Regions from separate parts of the Streptomyces sp. NPDC053079 genome, predicted to be linked through region 1. Evidence: riboswitches for the same ligand, from Rfam matches in the RefSeq annotation. Region 1 holds a riboswitch; the other holds the start of a gene.
What was found. A riboswitch is a leader RNA that binds a small molecule or an ion and turns the genes downstream of it on or off. The one in region 1 is predicted to bind cyclic di-AMP.

Region 1 (7,746 bases):
CGGGGTCTTCGTGCTGCGGCGGGCCATCGCGGCTGCTGCTCCTTCGATCGATTGCCGAGGCGGGTCTGACGCCGACCATTGTGGACCGCGCCACTGACAACCCCGACCGCGACCCGTCCGGTACGGGTTACGAGGGCCCGGGAACTTCGCCAGATGTCAGCGCGCTTGCATACAGTGACAGCACTGTTCATCACGCGAGTCGTCGCGAGGCACCGCGAGATCTCAAGAGATCGAAGGGACGTACATGCCCATGGGTCACACGGCCACGCAACAGGCCGGTTCCGGCGGCCTGACAGCGACCGAGCACCGCCTGGCCAATGGCCTCCGGGTCGTGCTCTCCGAGGACCATCTGACCCCTGTCGCGGCCGTCTGCCTCTGGTACGACGTCGGCTCGCGCCACGAGGTCAAGGGCCGCACGGGCCTCGCCCACCTCTTCGAGCACCTGATGTTCCAGGGCTCGGCGCAGGTCAAGGGCAACGGCCACTTCGAGCTGGTGCAGGGCGCCGGCGGTTCGCTCAACGGCACCACCAGCTTCGAGCGCACCAATTACTTCGAGACCATGCCGGCCCACCAGGTGGAGCTGGCCCTGTGGCTGGAAGCCGACCGGATGGGCTCGCTGCTCACCGCGCTCGACGACGAGTCCATGGAGAACCAGCGCGACGTCGTCAAGAACGAGCGCCGCCAGCGGTACGACAATGTGCCCTACGGCACGGCCTTCGAGAAGCTGACGGCCATGGCCTACCCCGACGGCCACCCGTACCACCACACCCCGATCGGCTCGATGGCCGACCTGGACGCCGCCTCCCTGGAGGACGCGCGCGCCTTCTTCCGCACGTACTACGCGCCCGGCAACGCCGTGCTCGCGGTCGTCGGCGACATCGACCCCGAGCAGACGCTCGCCTGGATCGAGAAGTACTTCGGCTCCATCCCCTCCCACGACGGCAAGCAACCCCCGCGCGACGGCTCCCTGCCCGACACCATCGGCGAGGAGCTGCGCCAGGTCCTGCGCGAGGAGGTGCCCTCCCGTGCGCTGATGGCCGCCTACCGCCTCCCGCACGACGGCACCCGTGAGGCCGACGCCGCCGACCTCGCCCTGACCATCCTCGGCGGCGGCGAGTCCTCCCGCCTGCACAACCGTCTGGTCCGCCACGACCGCTCGGCCGTCGCCGCCGGCTTCGGCCTGCTGCGCCTGGCCGGCGCGCCCTCCCTCGGCTGGCTGGACGTCAAGGCGTCCGGCGGCGTCGAGGTGTCCGCGATCGAGGCCGCCGTCGACGAGGAGCTGGCCCGCTTCGCCGTCGACGGGCCGACCCCGCAGGAGATGGAGCGCGCCCAGGCCCAGCTGGAGCGCGAGTGGCTGGACCGGCTCGCCACCGTCAGCGGCCGGGCCGACGAACTGTGCCGCTTCGCCGTCCTGTTCGGCGACCCGCAGCTCGCCCTGACCGCCGTGCAGCGCGTCCTGGAGGTCACCCCCGAGGAGGTGCAGGCCGTCGCCAAGGCCCGCCTGCACCCCGCCAACCGGGCCGTGCTGGTGTACGAGCCGACCTCGCCCCAGTCCGACGGCGACGCCGACCAGAACGAAGAGGAGATGGACCGGTGAGCGACGCCGCATCCGCCAGCACCACCGCGACGATGGAATTCCACCCGCAGCCCGAGCCCGAGCAGGCCACCCCCTGGGCGTTCCCGGCCCCCGACCGCGACCGGCTGCCCAACGGCCTGACCGTGCTGCGCTGCCACCGCCCCGGCCAGCAGGTCGTCGCCGTCGAGATCAGCCTGGACGCGCCCCTGGAGGCCGAGCCCGAGGGCCTGGACGGCGTGGCCACGATCATGGCGCGCGCCTTCTCCGAGGGCACCGACAAGCTCAGCGCCGAGGACTTCACCGCCGAGCTCGAGCGCTGCGGCGCCACTCTCGACGCGCACGCCGACCACCCCGCCGTGCGCATCTCCCTGGAGGTCCCGGCCTCCCGGCTGGCCAAGGCCCTCGGCCTGCTCGCCGACGCCCTGCGCGCCCCGGCCTTCCCGGAGAACGAGGTCGAGCGCCTCGTGAACAACCGGCTGGACGAGATCCCGCACGAGCTGGCCAACCCCGCCCGCCGGGCCGCCATGGCGCTGTCCGCCGAGCTCTTCCCGGCCGGCTCCCGGCTCTCCCGCCCCCGCCAGGGCGGCGAGGAGACCGTCAAGCGCATCGACGCCGCCGCCGTGCGCGCCTTCTACGAGGACCACGTCCGCCCCGCCACGGCGACGGCCGTCATCGTCGGCGACTTCACCGGCGTCGACCTCGACCAGGCCCTCGCCGAGTCCCTCGGCGCCTGGACCGGATCGAGCGCCGAGCCCCGGCCCGTCCCCGCGGTCACCGCGGACGACACCGGCCGCGTCGTGATCGTGGACCGCCCCGGCGCCGTCCAGACCCAGCTGCTCATCGGCCGCGCCGGATCCGACCGGCACGACCGCGTCTGGCCCGCCCAGGTGCTCGGCACGTACTGCCTCGGCGGCACCCTCACCTCCCGCCTGGACCGCGTCCTGCGCGAGGAGAAGGGCTACACCTACGGCGTCCGCGCCTTCGGCCAGGTGCTGCGCTCGGTGCCCCCGTCGCAGGGCGCCGCGGGCACGGGCATGCTCGCCATCAGCGGCTCCGTGGACACCCCCAACACCGGCCCGGCGCTGGCGGACCTGTGGGCGGTGCTGCGGACGCTGGCCGCCGAGGGCCTGACCGAGGCCGAGCGCGACGTCGCCGTGCAGAACCTGGTCGGGGTCGCACCGCTGAAGTACGAGACGGCGGCGGCCGTCGCGGCCACCCTCGCCGACCAGGTCGAGCAGTACCTCCCGGACGACTTCCAGGCGGGGCTCTACGAACGCCTCGCGGAGACCGGCACGGTGGAGGCCACCGCGGCCGTCGTCAGCGCGTTCCCCGTCGACCGCATGGTCACCGTCCTCGTCGGCGACGCGGCCGAGATCGCCGAGCCGGTCAAGGCGCTCGGCATCGGCGAGGTGACCGTCATCCCCGCCTGACGGACCTGCCTGACGGAGGTTCAGCCGCCGTATTCCCGTGCCCTGTGCCGGATATGAGCGGACAAGGGAGGCGCGTGAGCCCGAAGAGGCACACGCGCCTCCCTTATGTCCAATTTCATGCAGTGGTTGCACGTTGGTCGTGTGGCGTAGGTCATAAAAGCGCCGTTCTGTTTGCCGTTCGAATCCGACGCGGATTAGCGTCAGGGCGGCAGTCCGTCAGATCGGAGCCGCAACCGCGGTCCCGGGCAGCCATCGCCGAGTTCCCGAGGCACCAGCCGAGGGGAGCCGGGGACCCAAACGTCCCTGGGGTGAATCGGGTCCCTCTCACGAGGGAGCCGTAGGAGACCTTCCTGCTCCGAACCCGTCAGCTAACCCGGTAGGCGAGAAGGAAGGAAAGGATCGCCCAGGCATGGGTAAGCACCGTCGTCCGAGTCGTGCCGTGCGCGTCAGCGCCAACGTGGCGGGCATAGCCACCCTCACCGCCGCAGGCGTGGTCGCCGGCGTCGCCGCCCCGGCCTTCGCCTCCACCGACGACGGCCACCGCACCGAGGACACCGGCCTGACGCAGGCCATCGTCATGGGTGACGTCATGGCCGGCAACGTCGACGCCCAGGCCGAGACCCAGCGCAGCGCCGCCGACGAGGCCGCCATCCGCCTCCAGGCCGAGGCCACGGCCAAGCAGAAGGCCGCCGAGGCCAAGCAGCGCGCCGAAGAGGCCAAGCGCAAGATCGAGGAGGAGCGCGCCGCCAAGGAGCGCGCCGCCCGCGACGAAGAGCGCAAGCGTCTGGGCACCTACGTGAGCCCGATCGACAGCTCCTACGTCTCCACCTCCTACAAGGCCTCCAGCGGCCTGTGGTCCTCCGGCAGCCACACCGGCATCGACATCCACGCCGAGACCGGCACCTCGGTCCACGCGGTCGCCGCCGGCACCATCGTCGAGGCCGGCTGGGGCGGCGCGTACGGCAACAACGTCGTCATCAAGCACAACGACGGCACGTACACCCAGTACGCCCACCTGTCGTCCCTCGACGTCTCCGCCGGCCAGACGGTCACCCCGGGCCAGCAGATCGGCCTCTCCGGCGCCACCGGCAACGTCACGGGCCCGCACCTGCACTTCGAGGCCCGCACGGGTGCCACCTACGGCTCCGACATCGACCCGATCGCCTACATGAGCGCCCACGGCGTCAGCCTGTAGGACCGCATCGCGGCACCGCTTCTTCACGCAAGGCCCCGGCCCCTGGCCGGGGCCTTCGTGTTTGGCCAAAAGATATCCATGAACCGGCCCACCCATCGGAAATCCCACCCGATTGCAATAGAGTCGCTGAACGGGCGTCAATCGGCCGTGATTCACGGGGGTTAAGTCATAAGTCGGAGGTACACCCATGCGGGGCCGTACGTGAACGGCGATGACGAGGGCGTGCACCGGAGGGGCGGTATTTCCGCGCACGCCGTGTGCACGGCGATCCGCGACGACATCGTCTCCGGCGCCTTTCCCCCCGGCAGCAGACTTGTCGAGGAACTCCTGGCCCGCCGTTACGGCGTCTCCCGGGTGCCGGTGCGCGAAGCGCTGCGCACCCTGGCCTCCGAGGGCTTCGTGACCACCCGGCGGCACGCCGGCGCCTGTGTCGCCGAGCCCACCGAGCGCGAGGCCGCCGACCTGCTCGACGTCCGTGCCCTGCTGGAGCCGCTGGGCGCCGCCCGGGCCGCCCAGCGGCGCACCGAGGCCCATCTGAAGGTCCTGCGGGGGCTCGTACGCCTCGGCCAGGAGCGCGCGCGTACGGGCCGGACCAGCGAATTGCGCCCGCTGGGCGACTGGTTCGACGAGACCCTCGCCCAGGCGTCCGGCAGCCCCAGCCTCGCGGCGCTGCTCACTCAGCTGCGGCGCAAGATCGCCTGGGTGTACGCGGCCGAGCCGCCCGTCAGGCCGCTGGAGAGCTGGCAGGCGTGCGGGGCGCTGGTGGACGCCGTGGCCCGCGGGGACGCCGAGCGGGCGCGGACCCTGGCCGTGGCCCGGGCCGGCCGTTCGCCCGGGAAATTCCGGCAGTGGCGGCCCGCGGCAGCGGACCGGGTGCCGGGCCCGAAACAATCCGTAAACGCGGCTGGCGCACGTTCTTAACAATGAGCCGCTATTCGCCGGGAATAGCGGCCGGGAATTCGCGGCGGTTACGACAACGGGGCCGCGGCTGCCCCGAGTCGGCCGCCGCGGCCCCGTAGCGGTCCGCGGCAATCGACGCGGGCCCGGTGGATCAGACGGTCTCGGGGAGCTCCTCGAGACCCTCGGCGACCAGCTTGGCCAGACGGTCGAGCGCGGCCTCGGCACCGTCCGCCTCGGTGGCGAGGACGATCTCCTCGCCACCCTGGGCGCCCAGGCCCAGCACGGCGAGCATGGACGCGGCGTTGACCGGGTTGCCGTCGGCCTTGGCGATCGTCACGGGGACGCCCGCGGCCGTCGCCGCACGGACGAAGATCGACGCGGGCCGGGCGTGCAGGCCCTCGGCCCAGCCGACGTTTACGCGGCGCTCAACCATGGTGTTGCCCTTCAAGTCGATATTGGTTGTCTAGACCATTGTCGCACGGGGCGCGCGGTGCCCCTGCGCGCGCCCGCTCGGGTCCGGGTAGGGCCGTCCGGCCCGCGGCCATGGGCCGCACGCCACCACCGGCTGTCAGCGGGCGGCCTTACGCTGGCCCCATGCAGACGCCGTCCGAGCATGCGTACCCGGCCCACTGGGAAGCCGATGTGGTGCTGCGCGACGGGGGCACCGCCCAGATCCGGCCCATCACGCCCGACGACGCCCAGCGCCTGGTCAGCTTCTACGAACAGGTCTCGGACGAGTCCAAGTACTACCGCTTCTTCGCCCCCTACCCCCGCCTCTCCGACCGGGACGTGCACCGCTTCACCCACCACGACTACGTCGACCGCGTGGGCCTGGCCGCGACCGTCGGCGGCGAGTTCATCGCCACCGTCCGCTACGACCGCATCGACGGCCACGGCATGCCCGCCTCCGCCCCCGCCGACGAGGCCGAGGTCGCCTTCCTCGTCCAGGACGCCCACCAGGGCCGGGGCGTCGCCTCCGCCCTGCTGGAGCACATCGCCGCCGTCGCGCGCGAGCGCTCCATCCGGCGCTTCGCCGCCGAGGTGCTGCCCGCGAACACCAAGATGATCAAAGTCTTCACGGACGCGGGCTACACCCAGAAGCGCAGCTTCGAGGACGGCGTCGTCCGCCTGGAGTTCGACCTGGAGCCCACCGCCGAGTCCCTCGCCGTCCAGCGCGCCCGCGAGCGGCTCGCCGAGGCCCGCTCGGTCCAGCGGCTGCTCGCCCCCCGCTCCCTCGCCGTCATCGGCACCGGCCGCACCCCCGGCGGCATCGGCCGCACCGTCCTGCGCAACGTCCTGGCCGGCGGCTTCACCGGCCGCACGTACGCCGTCAACAGGGCCTTCCCCGCCGAGCCGTCCGTGCTGGAGCCCGAGGGCGTCCCCGCCCACCGCTCCGTCCTCTCCATCGAGGACCCCGTGGACCTCGCCGTCGTCGCCGTGCCCGCCGAGCACGTCCCCGACGTCGTCGCCGACTGCGGCGAACACGGCGTCCAGGGCCTCGTCGTGCTGTCCGCCGGATACGCCGAGAGCGGGGCCGAGGGCCGCGAGCGGCAGCGCGAGCTCGTCCGCCAGGCCCGCTCCTACGGCATGCGCGTCATCGGTCCCAACGCCCTGGGCCTGATCAACACCGCCCCCGGCGTCCGGCTCAACGCCTCCCTCTCGCCCGAGCTGCCGGCCGCCGGCCGGGTCGGGCTCTTCAGCCAGTCCGGCGCGATCGGCATCGCCCTGCTCGGCGGGCTCCACCGGCGCGCGGCCGGCCTGGTCGGCATCTCCACGTTCGTCTCCGCCGGCAACCGCGCCGACGTCTCCGGCAACGACTTCCTGCAGTACTGGCACGACGACCCGGACACCGACGTCGCCCTGATGTACCTGGAGTCGATCGGCAATCCGCGCAAGTTCGCCCGCCTGGCCAGGCGCACGGCGGCCCGCAAGCCGCTCGTCGTGGTCAAGGGCGCCCGCCACGGCTCCGCGGCGCCGGCCGGGCACACCGTCCCCGCCCCGCGCATCCCCGACGCCACCGTCTCCGGCCTGCTGCGGCAGGCCGGGGTCATCCGGGTCGACACGGTCACCGAGCTCGCCGACGCGGGCCTGCTCCTCGCCTCCCAGCCGCTTCCCGCCGGCCCCCGCGTCGCCATCCTGGGCAACTCCGAGTCCCTCGCCCTCCTCACCTACGACGCCTGCCTCACGGACGGGCTGCATCCGCTGATGCCGCGCGACCTGACCACCGCCGCCGCCCCGGAGGACTTCCGCGCCGCCCTGGCCGAGGCCCTGGCCGACCGGGCCTGCGACGCCGTCGTCGTCACCGCCATCCCCTGGGTCGGCGACGCCTCGGCGGCCGACCTCGCCGACGCCCTGCGCGCGGCGGTCGCCGGCGCGCCGGCCGCCAAGCCGGTGGCCGTGGTCCACCTGGAGATCCCCGGCCTCGCCGAGGCCCTCGCCGCCCCGCCGCCCCACCGGCCCCCGGCGCCGGAGCCCGCGGACCCCGCCGCACCGGACGACGGGCCCCCCGCCCCCGCGGTCCGCATCCCCGCCTACCCGGCCGCCGAGCGGGCCGTCCGCCCGCTCGCCGAGGCGGTGCGCTACGCCCAGTGGCGGCGGCAGGCCGCCGCCCCCGGACGGGTGCCCGAGTACGACGACATCGACGA
Region 2 (7,746 bases), on a different contig from region 1:
GCGAACGACGCCCACGAGCGGCGGATGTCCTCGGCGAGCGCGAGGGCCTCCGCGGGCGGCGGGTCCTCGCCGAACAGCAGCCGGGCGGCGGGGGCGGAGTAGTTGCCGAAGAGCAGCTGGGCGTCGAGGCCGTGGGCCGCGCCCAGCGCGCCGCCCAGCGCGGGCGCGGGCCAGCACAGTTCGTAGAGGTGGGCCGTGCCGCCGCCGGCGGAGTGGGCGTCCGCCAGGTGCAGGGAGGGGACGCGGAAGAGCGCGTCGGCGTGGACGAGGTCGAAGAGCGCGGCGGCGGAGGCGCCCGGGTGGGCGGCGCGGTAGGCGCGCTCGCCGTCGGGCGCGGGGGCGAAGGTCCGCAGCGCCGTCGTGGCGTCCTCCTCGGTGATCTTCTCCAGGCCGCCGGACAGCACCAGGAACGGCCGGAACTCGTCGCGGGTGTGACCGGTCAGCAGGCCGACCTCGCTCGCGCGGCCGTCGCGCAGGGTCCGCCAGGGCACGTCCGGCACCAGGTCGCCGTCCACGACGGGGCAGAAGGGGACACCCGAGCGGGCCAGCCGGCCCCAGCGGTCCACCTGGGCGGGCAGGCCCGCCATCAGTACGTCCACCTCGTCGGCCAGGCGCTGCGGCGAGATCGTCGCGAGGGAGGCGGCGGTGGGGGCGGCGCCGAGCCGGGCGGCGAGGGTCTGTGCGACGTCCCTCGCGAGGGCGGGGGTGACGTAGAGGCCCGGTACGGACTGGGTGATGGCCCGTCGGAAGAGGCCGGCGGCCCGGGGTGCCGCCAGCAGGGTGGCGATGGAGCCCGCTCCGGCGGACTGCCCGCAGAGGGTGACCCGGTCGGGGTTGCCGCCGAAGCGGGCGATGTTCTGCCGCACCCATTCCAGGGCCGCGATCTGGTCGAGCAGGGCGCGGTTGGCGGGGGCGTCGGCGAGCTGGGCGAGGCCCTCGGCGCCCACCCGGTAGTTGACGGTGACCACGACCAAGCCGTGCCGGGCTATGTGCGCGGCGTCGTACAGGGGGTCGTTCGTGGCGCCGGAGACGTAGCCGCCGCCCGGAATCCACACCAGGACCGGCAGCCCTGACCCGCCGGGGTCCGGGGTCCAGACGTTCAGGGTGAGCCAGTCGGTGCCCGGTATGTCTCCGGGGGCACGGAAGGGCCCGGACTGCGGGGGCGGCGGCCCGAACTCCACGGCCTCCCTGACGCCGTCCCAGGCCGGGGGCGGCTGGGGTGCGGCGAAGCGCAGCCCGCCCACCGGTGGCCGGGCGTAGGGAATGCCGCGGAAGACCGCGAGTTGCTCCTCGGTCCGTCCCCGGACCGTGCCATGGACGGTGTGTGTCTCCACGCCGTTTCCGCTGGCCATCCGCGCCCCTTCCCGAAACCGCCGGACGGGCTGGATTCTGGGCCCGTCCGGCGTCCCGGGACAAGGGGGCCGCCGCTGAGCGGCTACTTCACGCGGCCGTACCAGACGCTGTTGGTCCAGATCTTCTCCAGCCGGACGGAGCCGCCGGGCTTGGGAGAGTGCCAGATCTTGTTGCTACCCGCGTAGATCCCCACGTGGTAGACGTTGCTGCCGGAGTGGAAGAAGACGAGGTCACCGACCTGACGCGAGCCGCTGGACAGGTGCCGGGTGGAGTTGTACTGGCTCTGGGCGGTGCGCGGGAGGTTCTTGCCGACCTTCTTGAACGAGTAGAGCGTCAGGCCCGAGCAGTCGAACCGGTTCGGTCCCGTGGCGCCGTACTGGTAGGGCGAGCCCTTCTTGGAGGCCGCGACCTTCAGTGCCTGCTCGCCCGAGGTCGCCGCCTGGGCGCCGGTGGCGAGGCCGGGGATGAGCACCGATGCCGCGAGCATGGCGGCGGTGAGGGCCGACGCGGTGCCGGCCCGGGAAGCGAGTGCAGGTATGCGAGGAAACGCAGACATGCCAAAGCCCTTCGGCATCCGCCTACGAAAGATGACCTGTCGGGTTCGGGCTGCGAAGTTGCCCGGCCACGCATGTGGCTTCACCCCAAGGACCACCGCTTTCATGGTCCGTTACCGCTTGGGTCTCCCGCTCCTGCCGATTCATCATTCGATTCCGCACCCGGTGCGGCGGCAGGACTCGGCGTCCGCCCGGGTCGCCCGCCTCGGTGACGGGATCTTGTGTTCGGTGAGAGATCCTGCACCATCAATCGCTCAAATTCGGCGCCGAAACGGTCATCTGTGAACTTCTTCACTTCGGGGTCACACGCGGAACCGCACCCCCTCCACCACCCGCCGTCTGCGCCTAAACCCGTGTCCCGAGGGGCACTTGAAGCACGGAAGCCCAGGCTCCGCACTGCTCGGTCAGCACGGCTGCCGCCAGGCGTCCAGCTCGAGCTTCTTCTTCATCGAGCTCAGCCCCAGCCGCTTCGCGGTGCCGCAGAACTCCCCCGTCGACAGGTCGTATTCGACATGGAAGACCGCTTTGTTCTGTTTCACGAACGGCGTGAGCTTCTCGCACTCCCCGTACTGCGCGCACTGTTCGTTGACCGCGAAATCGAAGTCCCGTACCAGCTCGGGGATCTGCTCAAGATCGTTCTTCAAACCGATGGCCAGCCCGCGCTCATGAGCCAGCTTCACCAGCATCCGGTTGAACGCCAGCTGATCCGCGGCCGAGAGCGGGAATCCGGTGCGATTGCGAAACCCCTCGGTCAGATCGGGTTCCACCGCGTCGAAACCCTTTTGCCGGCACATGTCGATGCGGGCGGCCATGAGGGGCCGCAAGTCGTCGAGACGGCGGATGTCCAGCCATTTCTCACCGTCCCAGCCCTTGTTGTTCCTGCCGAGCAGGGCTTTGGGAAAACGCGCGTGATCCGGCCGGAAATCCTCCCAGGCCCCGGCGTTGATGTAACAGATCACTTTGCGGCCCCGGGCGTGCAATCGCGCCACCGTTTCGGCGGAGTTCTCGAAACCGTCGATGTCGTAGACGGGGACGTCCACGGAGGTGTCGACCTGTCCGCCGAGCTGCCACTGCCATCGGGTGCCCGGCCGCGGCTGCCAGCGCCGGGAGGCCGGCGGCGGGCTGCCGTCCGGCGCCGCCGTCATCCGGTCCACCGGGCTCTCCCCGCCCGGCTCCGCCCCCTCCTCCGACGGGCTCGAACAGGCCGCGAGGACGAGCAGGAGGACACCGAAGAGGCCCGCGCGGGCGCGCCGGCCGGTCACCGGGCCACCGGCAGCGGCGCGCTGCACCACGGGTTGGCCCCGGTCCCCGGCACCGCGCAGTGCACGCCGGCGCCCCGCGCCCCCGCGGTGCGGGCCACCTGCGCCTGCGCTCCCTCGGGCACGCCGTAGACGAGGTGGCAGAAGCGCCCGGGCGGATGGTCGGCCGTCCAGTCGGGCACCCCGGCCCGCCGGTAGTCCTCCCAGGCGCCTTCGAAGGTGACGAGGACGTCGGCGAAGGAGGCGTAGCCGGGGTCGGGGTGGGTGCCCGGGTTCAGGACGGCGGTGCGCGCGCCCAGCACCCGGGCGGTCATGACCAGCCACCGGTAGCGCGGTAGCAGTGCGGCGCCCTCGGCCGCCTGGTCGAAGAAGACCCCGTCCACGTCGTACCACCTGCGGTGCCGGCGGACGTCGGCGACCACCGCGCGGGGCGGGCGCCGGCCGTAGGCGGTGTCGACATAGCCCAGCAGCCGCACGCCCGCGCCGCGCAGCCGCCCGGCGGCAGCCCTGAAGTGCGGGTCGGGGCGGCTGCCGGGGCCGTCGGCGACGTTGAGCACGACCGCGTGCAGGCCGGGGGCGGCCGCCGTCAGCGCGGCCCATTCCCGTGGGTGCGCGGCCGGGTGCGCGTACAGCGGTACGAGCAGGCGCTGTCCGTCGTCCGGCGGTGCGGGGCGTGTCATCGCACCGGCTCCGCGGGCCGGCCGCGGGCCTCGGCCCACAGGTCGGCCAGGGAGTCCTCCAGCCGGTGGCGCGGCACCCACTCCAGGGCGCGGGCGGCGGCCGTGATGTCCGCCTGCTGCCAGGGCACGGCGGCCGAGCGCGGCGAGCCGTCGCCGCCCTCGTCGATCCGGTCCGCCGCCGCCCCGGCGAAGCCGGCGGCCCGCAACAGCCCTTCGGCGACGTCCCGCACGGGCCGGGCCGTGCCGCCGGCGACGTTCAGGACGCCGGGCAGCGGCCGGGGGGCCGTCACGGCGCGTACGACGGCGTCGGCCACGTCCCGCGCGTCGACGAAGTCGCGGTAGGCGGAGAGGTCTCCGGTGCGTACCCGCCCGTCGGGCCCGGCCCGGTGCAGCTCCTGGGCGAGCCGGCCGGGCAGGGAGGCGGCGGGGGCGCCGGGGCCGACGGGGTTGAACACCCGCAGGACGACGGCGTCGAGGCCGGAGCCGGTGACGGCGAGGGTGCCGGCGAGCTTGCTCGCGCCGTAGAGGCCGAGCGGGCGGGCCGGGTCGGCCTCGGCGACGGGCCGGTGGCCGTCGGACGGGCCGTACTCCGCAGCCGAGCCCAGGTGGACCAGGCGTGCGTCGGGGGCGGCCGCGTGCAGGGCCTCGCACAGGGCGGCGGGACCGCGGGCGTTGACGGCGGTCAGCGCGAGCGCGCTGCCGCCGACCGCGCCGGCGCAGTTGACGACAGCGTCGGGTGCGGCCTCGCGCAGCACGGCGGCGAGGTGGCCGGGGTCCGCCCCGGCCAGGTCGAGGGGCAGGGCGGAGCCGGGGGCCCGGCCGCCGTCGAGCACCCGCGCGCCCGGGAGGGCGCGCAGGCGTTCGGCGGCGTGCCGGCCCAGGAAGCCGGTGGCGCCCAGGACGAGAATGCGCATGACGCGCCGTCACGCTCCCTTCATCAGCAGGTCTCGGTGGACGGAGAACTCGGCGTTGGCCCGGTCGTAGTCGTCGGGGCGGCCGATGTCGAGCCAGTAGCCGTCGAAGGCGTAGGCGTTGGGCGGGGTGCCGTCGCCGAGCAGGTCCAGGACCAGTTCGTCGAAGCCCAGCGGCAGGCCGGGGGTGTAGCGGGCGAGGGCGGAGCGGGAGACTCCGTAGACGCCCATGGAGACGCGGTAGTCCATGCTGGGCTTCTCGGCGAAGCCGACGACGCGGCCGGAGTCGGTGGTCAGCACGCCGAAGTCGATGTTGACCTTGCGGGCGTAGGTGGCGATGGTCAGCGGCGCCCGGGAGGCGACGTGGTCGCGCAGGACGTCGCCGAAGTCGAGGTCGGTGAGGATGTCGCCGTTCATGACCAGGAAGTGCTCCGGCAGCCGGTCGGTCATGGTGAGCAGCGGGCCCATGGTGCCCAGCGGGCTCTCCTCGGAGGTGTAGTCGACGTGGATGCCCCACTGGGAGCCGTCGCCCACGTAGGCCCGGATGATGTGGCCGAGGTGGCCGATGGCCAGGGTGCAGCTGGTGAATCCGGCGCCGGCCAGCTGGCGCATGACGATCTCGAGGATGGCGTGCTGGTCGCCGATGGGCACCAGGGGCTTGGGCAGTGCGGTGGTGTACGGGCGCAGCCGGACGCCCTTGCCTCCGGCCAGGATCACTACGTGCATGGGTGCCGTTCCTCTCTCGCGATGGGTGGTCTCTCGTCGGGCCGTGCGCGGGGCGGGCGTCAGACGTTGTAGAGGCCGGTCTTGTACCGGCCGAGGTTGACCGGGTCGCGGAAGAAGGCGATGGCTTCGCGCAGGCCTTCTTCGAGGGTGTGGGCGGGGCTCCAGCCGGTGGCGGCCCGCAGCCGTGAGGAGTCGCAGACCAGCCGCATCACTTCGGAGGCGGCGGGCCGTACGCGGGCCGGGTCCTCGCGGACGTCGAGGTCGGTGTCCATGAGCTTGCCGATGAGGGTCACCAGGTCGCCGATGGATATCTCCTCGCCGGTGCCGGAGTTGAAGGTGCGGCCGAGGACGGCGGCGGCGGGCGCGGCGGCGACGGCGCGGAAGGCGGCGACGGTGTCCGCCACATAGCTGAAGTCACGGGTGGGGCGCAGGTCGCCGAGGGTGATGGTGCGTTCCCCGGCGGCGACCTGGCCGATGACGGTGGGGATGACGGCCCGCATGGACTGGCGCGGGCCGAAGGTGTTGAAGGGGCGCAGGGTGACCACGGGAAGGCCGAAGCTGGCGTGGTAGCTGTCGGCGAGCCGGTCGCCGCCCGCCTTGGACGCGGCGTACGGGGACTGGGTGTTGATGGGGTGGTCCTCGGTGATGGGGACGGTCTGCGCGGTGCCGTAGGTCTCGCTGGTGGAGGTGTGGACCAGGCGCGGGACGTCGAGGTGGCGTACGGCCTCGAGGACGTTGAGGGTGCCGGTGACGTTGGTCTCGACGTAGCTGTGCGGGGCCCGGTAGGAGTACGGGATGGCGATGAGCGCGGCCAGGTGGTAGACGGTCTCGGCGCCCTTGACCAGGCCCGTGACGGAGCCGGGGTCGCGGACGTCGCCGAGGACCACCTCGACGTGGTCCAGCACGTCGGCGGGCAGGTCCTCGAGCCAGCCGAAGGACGAGAAGGAGTTGTACTGCACCATCGCGCGGACGCGGTGGCCGTCGGCGACGAGCGCCTGGACGAGGTGCGAGCCGATGAAGCCTTCGGCGCCGGTGACGGCGACGGTTGCCGGTGCGGACATGCGGGTCTCCTCCGTGAGGGACGGTGGTGCCGGGGACGTGGTGCGGCGGAACGTGGTGCCGGCCGGAACCCGGCCGGCGCCGGTCAGCGGTGCGTGGTGATCCGCCCGAGCAGGGCGGTGGCGACGGCCAGCAGGGCGGCCGCCGCACCGGAACAGATCACGAGCTGACCGGTTGCCGGGGCCCAGATCCGCAGCGCGACGGCGGCGGTCTCGGTTCCGGCGGCGCCCAGGCAGAGCAGGGCGGGTATCCAGGCGGTGCCGTAGGCCTGGAGCAGCAGCCCGGACCAGAGCACCGCGCCGAGCGCGAGCAGCGCGGCCAGGTGCACGGCGTCGGGCGGGGCGGCGCCGGGCCACAGGGCTCCGACGGCGAGGGTGAGGGCGGTCAGGGCGGCGAGGTAGCCGCCGGCGCAGAGGGTGAGGACCCGGACGGCTCCGAGCAGCAGTCCGGTGGTGGTCGTGGCGGCGGTCAGCGCCGCGAGGGCCAGGCCCCGGCAGCGGTAGAGCAGCCATTCGGCGGCGCCCATGCTGAGGGTGAGCGCGAGGACGGCGGGGCCGCTCGCGCCGCTCTCGTGGTGGACGACGGTGTCGCCGAGGGCGGCGAGGGCGGTCAGCGCTCCGCAGCCGAGGCCGAACAGCCCGAAGGGGACCGAGGCGAGCGGGGAGGGCGGCGGCCCGGCCGGCGCGTCCTCCTCGCGCCGGGTGCGGGCGATCTCGTGGCCGGCCGCGAACAGGGCGCCCCCGACCGAGGCGAGCAGCAGGGCGACGCCCACCACGGGCGGCGGCTGGGTGAACAGGACGACCGCTCCCCCGGTGGCGGTGGGGAGCAGGGCGAGCAGCAGGAGCCGTTCCCGGCCGAGGACCAGCAGGACGGTGGCCGCCGCCAGGTAGAGGGCCTGGCCGGCCGCGAAGGCGAGCGCCCCCGCGGGTGCGGGCAGGGCCAGTGCGGCGCCGGTGGCGAGCAGGGCGCCGAGCGGGGCGCCCGTCGCCAGGCAGCGGCCCGCCGCCGCGCGCCCGCCGGCCGCGAGCCGGGTGTACGCGCGGTGGGCGAGGGCCTGGTTGAAGGCCCAGGCCACGAGCGCGGAGGCCACCAGCGCCCCGGTGCCGGCGGGCAGCCCGAGGCTCTCGCGGGTGTCGCCCGACAGGGGCGAGCCGAGGGCGTAGCCGAAGCCGGGCAGGGTGAACACCAGGGAGCGCAGCAGGAA

Region 2: another riboswitch for cyclic di-AMP. It lies ahead of ACIGXW_RS31030 (C40 family peptidase); the one in region 1 lies ahead of ACIGXW_RS18555 (M23 family metallopeptidase).

Annotation. Positions count from the first base shown of each region.
Region 1 is NZ_JBITZJ010000004.1:645,580-653,325, reverse strand. Features, by position in the region: gene ACIGXW_RS18570 (DNA topoisomerase (ATP-hydrolyzing) subunit A) at 1-27, opposite strand, end outside; gene ACIGXW_RS18565 (M16 family metallopeptidase) at 251-1,597, shown strand; gene ACIGXW_RS18560 (M16 family metallopeptidase) at 1,630-3,006, shown strand; cyclic di-AMP (ydaO/yuaA leader) riboswitch at 3,250-3,404, shown strand; gene ACIGXW_RS18555 (M23 family metallopeptidase) at 3,416-4,201, shown strand; gene ACIGXW_RS18550 (GntR family transcriptional regulator) at 4,403-5,122, shown strand; gene ACIGXW_RS18545 (HPr family phosphocarrier protein) at 5,253-5,534, opposite strand; gene ACIGXW_RS18540 (GNAT family N-acetyltransferase) at 5,696-7,746, shown strand, end outside.
Region 2 is NZ_JBITZJ010000009.1:245,777-253,522, reverse strand. Features, by position in the region: gene ACIGXW_RS31035 (carboxylesterase/lipase family protein) at 1-1,352, opposite strand, end outside; gene ACIGXW_RS31030 (C40 family peptidase) at 1,436-1,909, opposite strand; cyclic di-AMP (ydaO/yuaA leader) riboswitch at 1,913-2,066, opposite strand; gene ACIGXW_RS31025 (endo alpha-1,4 polygalactosaminidase) at 2,312-3,199, opposite strand; gene ACIGXW_RS31020 (spherulation-specific family 4 protein) at 3,166-3,846, opposite strand; gene ACIGXW_RS31015 (NAD-dependent epimerase/dehydratase family protein) at 3,843-4,760, opposite strand; gene ACIGXW_RS31010 (sugar phosphate nucleotidyltransferase) at 4,770-5,483, opposite strand; gene ACIGXW_RS31005 (SDR family NAD(P)-dependent oxidoreductase) at 5,543-6,544, opposite strand; gene ACIGXW_RS31000 (hypothetical protein) at 6,628-7,746, opposite strand, start outside.